DNA from 3 places in the Paenibacillus sp. CCS19 genome. Region 1 is predicted to be linked to each of the others. Evidence: predicted binding sites of a transcription regulator. Region 1 holds the regulator's gene; each other region holds the start of a gene.
What was found. Region 1 encodes LexA, which represses DNA repair genes until DNA is damaged. Its sites were predicted from a motif close to CGAACATATGTTCG; they were not measured.

Region 1 (4,201 bases):
TTGTTCAGTTGATTCATATTGTTGCGAACCTTGCGTTCCCATGAACGTGACACGGATTGCACACTCCTTCAGTGATACAGCGGACTTCTAGTCGTTGAGCCCTCTGCTGAACTTCTTGATGAAACGTTTCGGATATTCGGATGGGAGCCCGCTTGCTTCATCGAGGCTTGCCCATACATCAGCTGGCATGTCCCAGCCGATTGCACCCATGTTATCTTCGAATTGCTCCAACGTGCGGGCACCGAATATCGGGGATGTGATCCCATCCCGTTGAATAAGCCAACGTAAAGCGACCTGCGAAGTCGATCGCCCTAGCTCCTTCGCAACCTTCTGAACCGCTTCACGGATCGCGAAGTTGCACTCGTTACCACGAACGGCCCATGAGCTCTCTCCGCCATTCGGATTCGCCAGACGACCTTCGGTTGGATATGTCGTACCATAACGATCCGTTAGGAAGCCCCCGCCGATTGGCGCCCATGGAATGACCGCGACATTCTCTTCCAGGCATAACTCGAGCAGCTCGCGGTCCATCTCACGACTGACAAGGCTGTACTGCTGCTGTACGGATACAAAACGTGCATACTGACGCGCATCGCTCACCGCGAGTGCCTTCATTAAATGCCAAGCATAGAAATTCGAACAGCCTATGTATCGAACTTTGCCCGACGCAATCAGATCGTCTAACGCACGCAGCGTTTCCTCGATTGGCGTCGCCTTGTCCCATGTATGTACCTGATACAGGTCAATATAGTCCGTTCCAAGTCGGGCTAGACTCGCATCGACGGAATCCATAATATGTTTCCGTGACAAACCTCCACCATTCGGATGCGATGCAGTCGGAAACCTTACTTTCGTAGCGACTATAAGCTCCGAGCGGCGTGACCGGATCGCCTTGCCGACAATCTCTTCGGAACGACCGCCAACATAGACGTTGGCTGTGTCTAAGAAATTGCCTCCCAGCTCCACGAAACGGTCAACCATTCGAAGTGATTCCTGTTCATCCGTCGTATTGCCGAATGTCATCGTCCCTAAGCATAACTCCGATACCGCCAATCCACTGTTCCCAAGCAAGCGATACTGCATGTCCATCCCTCCAGTTTATATCCAATATAATCTAATCATACTTGATATAAGTGGAGAACGTCACGCTTCTATTGAGGTTAAATCAATGATTCTTCGGCGGCTCCTCTTCGCCTTCCCACTTGATCGAATCAAGCTGGTTGCGGAAATTGCCTTTGAACACGTCCAAATATTGCTTCCGAAGCCGTGCACGTTCTTCCGCTTCCGCTTCTGTGAGACCGACCGTTTTATGTTTACGCGACAGCTCGTTAATCCGCGCGATAAGCTCTTCCATTTGCTGCATCCCCCTTCTGTTATGCACTTGTTCACATTATCCTATTACTTTGACATTTTCGACAAACCATTGTCAAGGTTAATGCGCCTATAATTGAACGGTTTCCGAGCATTGTATAAAAAAAGATGGCGTATTAGGAATTGTCCCAATAAGCCATCTTATCGAACTACTCTATATTAAGCGGGTATGATGAGCATCTGTCCCGACTCCAGAACATCCGATTCGAGATTGTTGCGAAGCTTAATCTCGAATACGCGCTGACGAATATCTCCATCGCTCGTCGCGGATGCGATGCTCCACAGTGTGTCGCCTGGCGCTACATAGACAACGGACTCGCCTGCGGTAGGCTCAGCCGGGTGATCGCTCATTGCTTCCGTCATGACCATCAAGGCACCGCAGAATAAGATAATTGCGAACATAAGAGCAAAGCCCCACTTTAATACGCTCATTAGTGCATGTTTCTGAGCCTTTGTCATTGTTGCGCGTTGCGTCGATCTGCCGCGCGTATTCCGTACGTTCATTCTATTATAAGAAGCTGTCATGCTTGTCGTATTCATCATTGTTAACCGCACCCCAAACGTTTGTTCTATTTGTTGTCCATAATATATCACGAACAATTGTTCTGGTCAACACATTTTACGAACAATTGTTCTGTTTAATTTACGAACGAATGTGCCCTCGAACTTATGTTTGTACGAACTCGGGTTCTGTGCTATAATTTGCTATAATCTTATTTTTGGAGTGATGATGGTGTCGAAGCTTTCCAACCGCCAGCTGGCAATTCTTGAATTTATCAAGAACGAAGTTCGGGATAAAGGATATCCGCCTTCCGTTCGTGAGATCGGTGAAGCGGTCGGACTGGCCTCCAGCTCCACCGTTCACGGCCATTTGGATCGATTAGAGAAGAAAGGCTTTATACGCCGCGACCCAACGAAACCTCGTGCGATCGAGATTCTCGATGGCGACGGTCCTTCCGCAGGCGATGCGTTCTCGACCTCATTCGCGAAGGTGCCAATCGTCGGTAAAGTTACAGCAGGCGTACCTATTACGGCAACGGAGAACATTGAAGACTATTTCCCACTCCCAACGCATATGGTTGGTGATCACGACGTCTTCATTCTTAACGTAATCGGTGAAAGTATGATTGATGCAGGCATTCATAACGGCGATTACGTTATTGTCCGCCAGCAGCCAACCGCAACGAACGGCGATATCGTCGTAGCAATGACCGAAGAAGACGAAGCAACGGTGAAGACGTTCTACAAGGAACGCGATCATATTCGTCTCCAACCACAGAACCCTACGATGGAGCCGCTTCGTCTGAAGCACGTAACGATTCTTGGTAAAGTTATCGGTCTGTTCCGCGACATTCACTAAGAACCGAACAAGGACAAGCTGACACCATCTTACGATTTCATGTCAGCGTTTCTTCACTAGACTTGCCACTCCATGATATATAGAACCCCGGACGATTCGACATCGTTCGGGGTTTTTAATTGTTTTTTAACTGCATATAAAAGAGTCCACTCCCTCCCAAACCCTCCCTCTCCCAAGAGGGAGGGCCCCAAAGGCCTCCGCCCTCTGGACTCCTGGACTCGCTGCTTGGATACTTGAGTGGGGATGCCCGCTTTCGTCCCTGTCGGGACACGCTCTACTTCTGAGGGGTTTAGATACGGTCGATGTTTGTGCTCGACCTCCTGTACGTGCTGGGAGCCGCTTGTCGTCCCTGCGGGACACGCTCTTGGGAAGTGCTCGATCACGGCAAGGGGCTTCGCCCCTTTGAACCTTTATCTTGATAATGCGAGTTCCTCGCAAATTCATTATTACTATTAGAAATACAAAAAGCACGATAACTCCCCCGTTAGGTTCGTTATCGTGCTTTATCTTTATTGCGCTATGACCAACGAGCTCTGATTAATACAGAGTCAGGTACTGGTCGCGTTCCCATTGGTGGATTTGCGTGCGGTACATGTCCCACTCGATTTCTTTAAGCTCGTAGAAGTGAGCAAGTGCGTGTTCGCCGAGCGCTTCACAGATGACATCGCTGCGCAGCAGCTCTTGCAGAGCTTCTGCCAAGTCGCCTGGAAGGCTTGGGATACCCTCTTCAATACGCTCTTCTTCGCTCATGATGTAGATGTTGCGGTCAACCGGCGCTGGGAGCGGCATTTTGTTCTTGATGCCGTCCAGACCTGCCTTCAACATGACAGCAAGCGCAAGGTATGGGTTAGCAGCAGGGTCTGGGTTACGCGCTTCAATGCGCGTGCTCAGGCCGCGGGATGCTGGAATACGAACCATCGGGCTCCGGTTGCTTGCCGACCAAGCAACATAAACAGGCGCTTCGTAGCCAGGCAGGAGACGCTTGTACGAATTGACCGTTGGGTTCGTAATGGCCGCATAAGCGCGTGCATGATGCAGAATACCTGCCATGTAATAACGAGCCGTCTGGCTGAGACCAAGCTTGTCACTCTCATCGTAGAAGGCATTCTTCTCGCCTTGGAACAACGATTGGTGACAGTGCATGCCGGAACCGTTCACGCCGAACAGCGGCTTCGGCATGAAGGATGCGTGCAGACCATGCTGACGAGCAATCGTCTTAACAACAAGTTTGAACGTTTGAATCTGGTCCGCGGCTTTAATAGCATCCGCATATTTGAAGTCGATCTCGTGTTGACCCGGAGCAACCTCGTGATGGGATGCTTCGATCTCGAAGCCCATCTCTTCAAGCGTAAGTACGATCTCGCGACGGCAGTTCTCGCCCAGATCCATCGGCGCAAGGTCGAAGTAACCGCCTTGGTCGTTAAGTTCGGTCGTCGGATTGCCCTTCTCATCCGTCTTGAACAAGAAGAA
Region 2 (4,201 bases), on a different contig from region 1:
TAAGCTGTCGATGCAGCAGAGAGCCGGCGGGTGGTGCGAGCCGGTGCATGCGCTTAATGCGAATTACGTCCTGGAGCTTCTTCTGTCCGAACCCGCGTGATGCGGAAGGTCAAGACGGTCGTCGACCGTTATCCGACAAGAGTGGAATATGCCCCGCGCATGTTCAACATAGGGTGGTACCGCGATGACTCGTCCCTGTCTATTCGACAGGACGGGTCTTTTTTGTGCGCTATACGCCAATATTTAGTTCGTGTTCAAAAAGTACGGTTTTCAGCACCGAGAAGGTTGGATCAAGCGGGGAATGAGGATCGGAGCGTAGTGGTTTGCTACGTGAGAACCGGAAGTCACAGCTTCATCCAAGATTCGATGCCGGATATACATCTTGTGATGCTTCGTGATCAAAAGCGTGCTTTTTGAACTACCTCTATTAAGATGAAATGAAGGAGAGATTATGACCATGACTCAACCGACAGTTACAGGTATTGCAGCTGACTTCCTAGAGGAACTCGAATACCGCGGCCTCATTCACCAGACGACGAACCGCGAAGCATTGCTGGAGAAAATGACGAATGACCGCGTCGTCTTATACTGCGGCTTTGACCCAACGGCAGACAGCCTGCATATCGGCAGCCTGCTCCCGATTCTGATGCTTCGCCGCTTCCAGCAAGCGGGCCATAACCCGATCGCGCTGGTCGGCGGCGGTACGGGTCTGATCGGCGACCCAAGCGGCCGTTCGACGGAGCGCTCGCTCAATTCCGACGATACGGTAGCGCAGTGGACGGACAGCCTGAAGCGTCAGCTGTCCCGCTTCCTTGATTTCAATGCGCAGGACAACCCTGCGAAGCTCGTGAGCAACTACGACTGGCTCGCGCCGCTCGACATCATTACGTTCCTGCGTGACATCGGCAAGAACTTCACCGTTAACTACATGCTGGCGAAGGATTCGGTTGATTCGCGTCTGGCGAACGGCATTTCGTTCACGGAATTCAGCTACATGATTCTGCAGGCTTACGACTTCTATCGTCTGCGGACGGAGCACAACTGCGCGCTTCAAATCGGCGGCAGCGACCAATGGGGCAACATTACGGCTGGTCTTGATCTGATCGGCAAAATGGGCGGCGGCGACGCATACGGCATTACGATGCCGCTCGTCACGAAGAGCGACGGCAAGAAATTCGGCAAATCCGAATCCGGCGCCGTATGGCTCGATTCGACCAAAACATCCGTGTACACGTTCTATCAGTTCTGGATCAACACGGATGACAGCGACGTCATTAAGTTCTTGAAATATTTCACGTTCTTGGATCGTGCGCAGATCGCAGCGCTTGAGACGGAGCTTAACGAACGTCCAGAGAAGCGCGCGGCGCAGCGCGAGCTCGCTCGCGAAGTGACGCGTCTCGTGCATGGCGACGCGGCAGTGGAAAGCGCAGAGCGCATTACGGAGGCGCTGTTCTCCGGCGACGTAACGAAGCTGAATGAGGCTGAGCTTGTCGAAGCGCTGGCTGGCATGCCAACGGCTGAGCATGCAGCTGGCGAAGAGCCGCTGCTGATCGACCTGCTCATCGCTGCGAAGGCGGCTCCGTCGAAGCGCCAAGCGCGCCAAGACATCGAGAGCGGCGCTGTGTACGTCAACGGCGAGAAGACGACGAGCATCGAAGCTGTCGTCAGCGCATCGCAGCGTCTGCACGGTCAATACGTCGTGCTGCGCCGCGGCAAGAAGAACTACTACCTGGTGCGTTTCGTTTAATCGCTTGTTTAAGCGTCGGGGGCGGATAGGGAACAATTAGTATCCAATCTTCGCTCGAACGCTGGTATGAGGCGGATAGGGAACAATTAAGTATCCAATCTTCGCTCGAACGCTGGTATGGGGCGGATAGGGAACAATTAAGTATCCAATCTTTGCTCGAACGCTGGTATGGGGCGCATAGGGAACAATGAAGTATCCTATCTTCGCTCGAGGACTGGTGTGGGGCGCATAGGGAACAATTAAGTATCCTATCTTCGCTCAAGGCTGGCGTAGGGGTGGATTGGGTACATTTAAGTATCCCATTTGCCTCCCTAAGCGCTCTGCCATTCGAGCAAGCTCGAGCAAGCGAAAGCTCTGCCATATCCTTCGAGGCTGCGCGCTGTATTTAGCGCATCAGCCTGCCCAAGCCGCCTGTAAAGGCGGCTTTTTTGCTGTGTCTGCCCGTGTTCTTGTCAGATTTTGTGAGAAAAAATAGGCTGGTATAGGAACGTTTGTTCTGTATATAATAAAGAGCGATAGGAGAACATACGTTTCTATTCAGGAGGGGTTGGAATGCCGGTTGCACAGGAAGTGGCCGATGGCGGTGCGCCCTGCGTCCTTGGGAGGACGTTCTGTCCGGTGAAACGCGATGGCTGTTAAACGTACGGTAATGCTCGCGGACTGTCAGTCATTCTATGCCAGCGTCGAGAAATCGCAAAATCCCGATTACGCAGGCAAGCCTATCGTCGTGGCTGGCGACCCGGAGCGTCGCTCGGGCATTGTGCTTGCCGCCTGCCCGCTGGCTAAGGAGAAAGGTGTGACGACGGCCGAGCGGGTAGGGGAAGCGGTGGCGAAGTGTCCGGACCTCATCATTGTGCGCCCTCGGATGGCGGAATATATTCGAGTGTCGCTGCAAATTTCGGACATTTACCGCTCCTACACGGATCTGGTAGAGCCCTACAGCATCGATGAGCAGTTTATCGACGCAACAGGCTCGCTGCATCTATTCGGCGGCAATGTAGAAGAGATGGCGCGGCACATTCAGCAGCAGGTGCTGTCGGAGACGGGCATCTACTGCCGGTTCGGCATCGCCGAGAACAAAATATTAGCGAAAACCGCATGCGACAATTACGCGAAGAAGAATGCGTCGGGTATTTATATTCTGGAGAAGGATCGGCTCTCGGAGTCGCTCTGGAAGCTGCCGATCAGCAAATTGTTCATGGCGGGCAATCGGGTGACGTATCATTTTCATGCGATGGGCATTGAGACGATCGGGGATCTGGCTGCCACGCCGCTGGAACGGCTGAAGCAGCTGATGCGGCGCAAGTTCGGCAAGAACTCGGACATTAACGCCGAGCTGTACTGGCGAATCGCGAACGGTGTGGACGACAGCCCCGTGACGCCGGGCACGCATGAATCGCCGCCGCAGTCGATCGGACATCAGATGACGCTGCCTCGGGATTACGGCACGCTCGAGGAAATTAAGGTCGTCGTGCTGGAGCTGACGGAGCTCGTGTGCCAGCGCTGCCGCAGCAAAGGCTTCATGGGCCAGGTGATCGCGGTCGGCTGTCAGGGAGCGGACTTCGATCGGCCGACGGGCTTCTTCCGTCAGTTCAAGATGGCGGATCCGACGAATGTGACCAATCACGTCTACAAGGAGGCGGTCCGTCTGCTGGAGCGGCATTGGGACGGCAATCCGGTCCGCAAAGTAGGCGTTACGCTCGGGCAGTTCAGCAACAGCGAGCAGTATCAGCTGTCGTTGTTCGATGATCGGGAGCGCTTCATGGCATTGGAGCGGGCAACGGATGCGCTGAAGGAGAAGTATGGGGATACGGTCATTATGCGCGCGGTTTCGATGACTCAGGCAGGTCAGGCGCGGGATCGTTCCGGCAAAATCGGAGGTCATTACAAATGAGCAAAAAACTTCAAGGCAACGGCCTATGGGAATCGAGCCGGATGATGCTGCCCGAGCATAAGCTCGAGCTGATCAACAGCGCCAAGGAATTGAAGCGCCGCGCGCCGATCGAGCTTGATGAACATGAGTGGGAGCAGATCGAGCGGCTGATGACGGAGTCGCACCAGCTGCGGCAGCCGATCGAGCTGCGGATGTACCACCCGTACGAGGAGACGAAGGTGATCGGCACGGTCGACCGGATCGACAGCTATCGCGCGCGGTTTATGGTGGACGGCGAGTGGTTTGAGATGAAAGAAATTGAGGGTGTTGAACGTGGCAGCGAGGAAGCCGAGTAGCTCTCGTGCACGTTTGTATAAATGAGAGGTTGGCCGCCAAGCGGCAACGTAGGTGCAGAAATACACCTACACCGCGCGGTATCGCCGCCGAGCGGAAACGTAGGCGCACAATTGCACCTGCTGCGCCAAGCGCAAGCGCCGCTGCTAAGGAAAGAGGACAGCTGACATCGGCTGTCCTCTTTTTCATTGTAACGTTGTACATAATTGTCGGACGCGCTATCCAAA
Region 3 (4,201 bases), on a different contig from region 1:
TGACAGCGAAAACAGCCAGTGCTGCGAATCCAATGATCAACGTCTATCACCTCCGTCACTCTTGTTCGATGGTTCATTGTATGAGCCTGTGATTTCGATCAGCACCAAGCGGCAGGCTGCAAGGCCCGTACATAGCAAAAAGACCGCATTATGCTTGTCTGCATAATACGGTCTCTCCATCAAGGTGAGACGATGAGCCGGTCCTTCATTAGCTGCTCCGCTATAAATTGTCCAATTGTTTGAATATCGAACGGCTTCGTGAAGAAGGCCAGCGCACCGAGCCGTTCCGCCTCTCGACGTTTCTCATCATCAAGGCTGCCAGTCATGAACACACACGGAATGACTGCGTTCGGATTTCCTTTCATAGAACGCAGCCGTCTGAGCAGTTCAATGCCGTCCATGCCAGGCATCTGAACATCTGTAAGAACGAGCTCTACTCGATATTGCTTCAGCAGCTCCAACGCTTCTTGGCTGCTGCCAGCACTCACCACGCCAATGCCTGTCTGCGTCAACACCTCAGTCATCAACTGACGCATCAGAGGGTGATCATCCACAAGAAGTACAGAAGGTCTGTCCGCATGCGCACGCACAACAGGGGCTACATGATCCTTATGAGACAGTTCTTCTAGATGCACGGCATCTGACAGGCTGTTATTCTCACCTTCTGAGACGCTTTCAGGCTCATAGCGGTGCGGCTGCTTCATTCTGAAGAGCAGGGCCAATCCAGCAACAACAACTAGTCCTGCAATCGCGATGACTGTCGTCAACATGCTTCTCTCCTACAACATTAATGACTTCGGTAGATCGAACGATTAATTATTTGCAGCCATGAGGGCAAGCGGGCCATTCTCGTTAATATCTTGCAGGTCGTACACCGAAATCGGGAAGTAAGCGAATCCGTACGCATAGGCAGTCAACTCGTACAGTTGAAAATAAACGACAAGCGCTCGATCCGCGATGTAGAAGTCTTGATCCGGACGGATCGATTTGAATGGCTCCAGCGTCTGAATATCGCGTTCGGCGATCTGCTGAGCGATAAGATCGGACAACTGCTTCACGTAATCGGCGCCTGACTTGAACAACTGTGCCAATGTGTAAGTATGGCCTGACTCGGTATTGAACGTCAGCGACTTCTGCAGAGTGATGCCGTGAGCTCCGCCTGTGTATGCGTAATTGAACAACGAGATGCTCAATACATTCTTCTCGTTCGTCTTCGTCTCGAACCAGCCGATCATCTCGGAGCGCGGGTCTTCCAATGAGCCCTGTTCCGAGATAAGCTGCTGCACACCTTTGCGGATTTCCGTATTAATCGCCTGCTCGGCAGCCGGATTCGGAGCGCCAGAGACGACGGGAATATGCAATTCAGTCTTCGGCAGCGTAACTTTATGCGAATGAATGACTAGCGGTTGTTCTACAGCCATGCAGGAGCCACCTTCCTATACGATCAGATGGTCCATTATATGCGCCCGCCTCTTGCAGCCATTCGTATCAATTCGGGCTACAGCTGGCGTTTCTCGTGTTCGGTCAGACGTCTGCCCTTTACGTCGAACATCAGCTTGCCGCCGCTAAGTCCGAACGTCCGATCTGCGAACCGCTCCGCGTAATCGCCTTGATGCAGGGAAGCGATAACGATAAGCCCCTGTTCCTTGCACAGCTTCTTCAAATCACTCAACACTTGGTCAGCAGAGTGCGGGTCAAGCCCAGTAACCGGTTCATCGGCTAGAATCACTTTCGCACCGTGAACAAGCGCTCTCGCAATCGCAATACGCTGCTTCTCCCCGCCGCTCAGCTTATCCGCTTTCAATTTCGCTTTATCAAGCAGTCCGAGCTTTTCAATCGTATCCATTGCGCCCATATAATCATCGCTGCGTACTGCGCCTGTCCAGCGGCGCCAGAATGGCGTCTGGTTCACAGAACCGATGATCACGTTGCGCAGCGCCGACTTGGTCTTATACAGGATCGGCGATTCCTCAAGGTACGCAGCCTCGCGTCTAACTTTGAACTTGCCCGTCAACGGATTAGACAGCACGTCTTTCCCGTCAAACTCATATGAACCTTTCGTCCATGCCTCACGGAGTGCGAGACAACGAAGCAGTGTCGTCTTGCCGCTGCCGCTGCCGCCCTTCAACGCGACGAATTCGCCTGGCTCAATCTCGAAGCTAATATCGTCCAGTACTTTAGGGCCTCCTGGAATCTGCCTCGTTAGGTGCGATACACGAATCATTGCCTAGTCTCCTTTAAGCGTTAATCCTCTCTATCATTCTATCTTACGAGAAACAAAAAATAGTTTCCATCCGAACAAATGTTTGGTATAATAAAAACAAGAACAAACGTTCTATAAATCATTGACCAATCCATTTCATGGAATTAAAGGAGGCCGATCAACATGAAGCGCTGCGAGAACTATCGTTATGTAGAGAAGAATCGCCCTTTCCGGGATCTAACGTTCAAATTTTATAGCGACGGCAAATTAACGATTATCGACAACGAGTCAGGCGCTTCGATCGCGCCGAAAGAATTACGTGGAGACAGCTTCGACTTCTACGTTCGCAAGCGGATTGATTTCATTAAGAACGACTTGACTGCGAAGCGGTTGAAATATGCATAATGCGTTTGAACAATCCGAGGCATGCATCGGCTAAGTCGATTGCATGCCTCGTTCGTATGGGAACATGCCATAGTCATATTCAGTGCTTCCAACATACATTATAGAATGAGAATCGAGCTACACCGTTTCTTTATTTATGCCATTAAGACTTGGTGGAACTTCACCTTGTTTCTTTGCCTTTGGCGTGCGCTCTTGTTCCTTGAGACTTGCTTCATTGCGCTGGTTGTGGATCTTCTCGCTCTTGTTGAACGGCATGTCGCTCACCTCCATCGCATAGCATTCGCGCATGTCATAACCATTATTCTGTTTGACTTACGAATGCTCCTTACGGTAGATTGATGTCAGGGGGATACGCAAGCCAATGCACTGTCTAGACAGCGCTTACCGGCTTCATAGATGAACGAACGGCTGCCGCCGTCGCTTATCTTCTAAGTAAAGGAGTCGTGCCCAAGATGAAACAAACGATACTGTTTGACCTAGACGATACGCTCGTGTACTGTAACAAATACTTCTACCTCGTCATCGAACAATTCAGCGACTCTATGCTTACCTGGTTTGCCGGATACCCCGAGATTACGGCAGACATCATCAAGAATAAGCAGACGGAGATCGATATTGCAGGCGTACATGTACTTGGTTTTAAGAGCGACCATTTTCCTCAATCGTTCATTGATACGTATGTGTACTTCTCCGACTTGACGGGCCGCAGACGCTCCCCTATAGAAGAGGACTTCTTATGGAAGCTTGGACGCAGTGTGTACGAGCATCAAGTGGAACCTTATCCGTTCATGGAATCCACGTTGAACAATTTGGCCGAATCCGGTCATCAGCTGCATCTGTATACAGGCGGCGAATTGCTCATTCAACGTCGGAAGATCGACGAACTGAACCTTGAACGTTATTTTGGCCCTCGCATCTACATTCGGCGCCATAAGAACAATGAAGCGCTGGAATCGATATTGCAAGAAGGCGAGTTCAATCGCCCTTCTACTTGGATGATTGGCAACTCGATTCGTACCGACGTTATCCCTGCGCTTACGGCAGGCATAAACGCAATTCATATGAAGATCGACTCGGAATGGATCTATAACAATGTTGAGATTGCCGTACAACCTCAAGGCGCTTTCTTCACGTTGAATCAATTGCCTGACGTACCTCCAACGATTCAGCGTTACGTGCAAGATCGCCAGTAGCAGCGTCTTTCCATGAGAATCCGCTGCATAAGGCGTACAAGCCGTAATGATATAACACGAATAAGGCTAGCTGCCCGCGTTCACATCGAACGATCGGCAGCTAGCCTTATTTAATGGCATCAATAATCAATCGACTTCAACAGCCAATTCTCCCGTATCTATACTGCGGAGAACGATTCGTCCCTCGGCTGGCGTGCCATCCTCAAGTGCCAGCTTCAGCTTGGACGTCTTCCCTTTCTCCACAAGTGCTTTGACTTGAGCATCGGTAAGTGAACGCCCGAAGCTTTGCTTCCAGATCACGAACTTGCAGCCTTCCCGATAGTTCGAGCAGCCGTACCCTTTACGCCCCATGAACAGACTGCCCCCGCAGCCGATACGCGGACAAGCGGCAATGATGGCT

Region 2: the regulator LexA is predicted to act here: its motif matches at 2,232-2,245, upstream of SBI19_RS25575 (DNA polymerase IV).
Region 3: the regulator LexA is predicted to act here: its motif matches at 2,296-2,309, upstream of SBI19_RS08975 (phosphonate ABC transporter ATP-binding protein).

The regions. Positions count from the first base shown of each region.
Region 1 covers NZ_BTCK01000059.1:20,314-24,514, reverse strand. Annotated here, with positions in the region: gene SBI19_RS26625 (hypothetical protein) at 1-53, opposite strand, end outside; gene SBI19_RS26620 (aldo/keto reductase) at 88-1,083, opposite strand; gene SBI19_RS26615 (DUF896 domain-containing protein) at 1,166-1,354, opposite strand; gene SBI19_RS26610 (LysM peptidoglycan-binding domain-containing protein) at 1,531-1,773, opposite strand; gene lexA (transcriptional repressor LexA) at 2,105-2,731, shown strand; gene glnA (type I glutamate--ammonia ligase) at 3,269-4,201, opposite strand, start outside.
Region 2 covers NZ_BTCK01000053.1:37,767-41,967, reverse strand. Annotated here, with positions in the region: T-box leader at 1-200, shown strand, start outside; gene tyrS (tyrosine--tRNA ligase) at 458-1,747, shown strand; gene SBI19_RS25575 (DNA polymerase IV) at 2,376-3,641, shown strand; gene SBI19_RS25570 (YolD-like family protein) at 3,638-3,976, shown strand.
Region 3 covers NZ_BTCK01000009.1:40,664-44,864, reverse strand. Annotated here, with positions in the region: gene SBI19_RS08990 (amino acid permease) at 1-40, opposite strand, end outside; gene SBI19_RS08985 (response regulator) at 180-770, opposite strand; gene SBI19_RS08980 (DUF3298 and DUF4163 domain-containing protein) at 813-1,421, opposite strand; gene SBI19_RS08975 (phosphonate ABC transporter ATP-binding protein) at 1,499-2,224, opposite strand; gene SBI19_RS08970 (hypothetical protein) at 2,387-2,608, shown strand; gene SBI19_RS08965 (hypothetical protein) at 2,726-2,863, opposite strand; gene SBI19_RS08960 (HAD family hydrolase) at 3,061-3,801, shown strand; gene SBI19_RS08955 (DNA topoisomerase 3) at 3,928-4,201, opposite strand, start outside.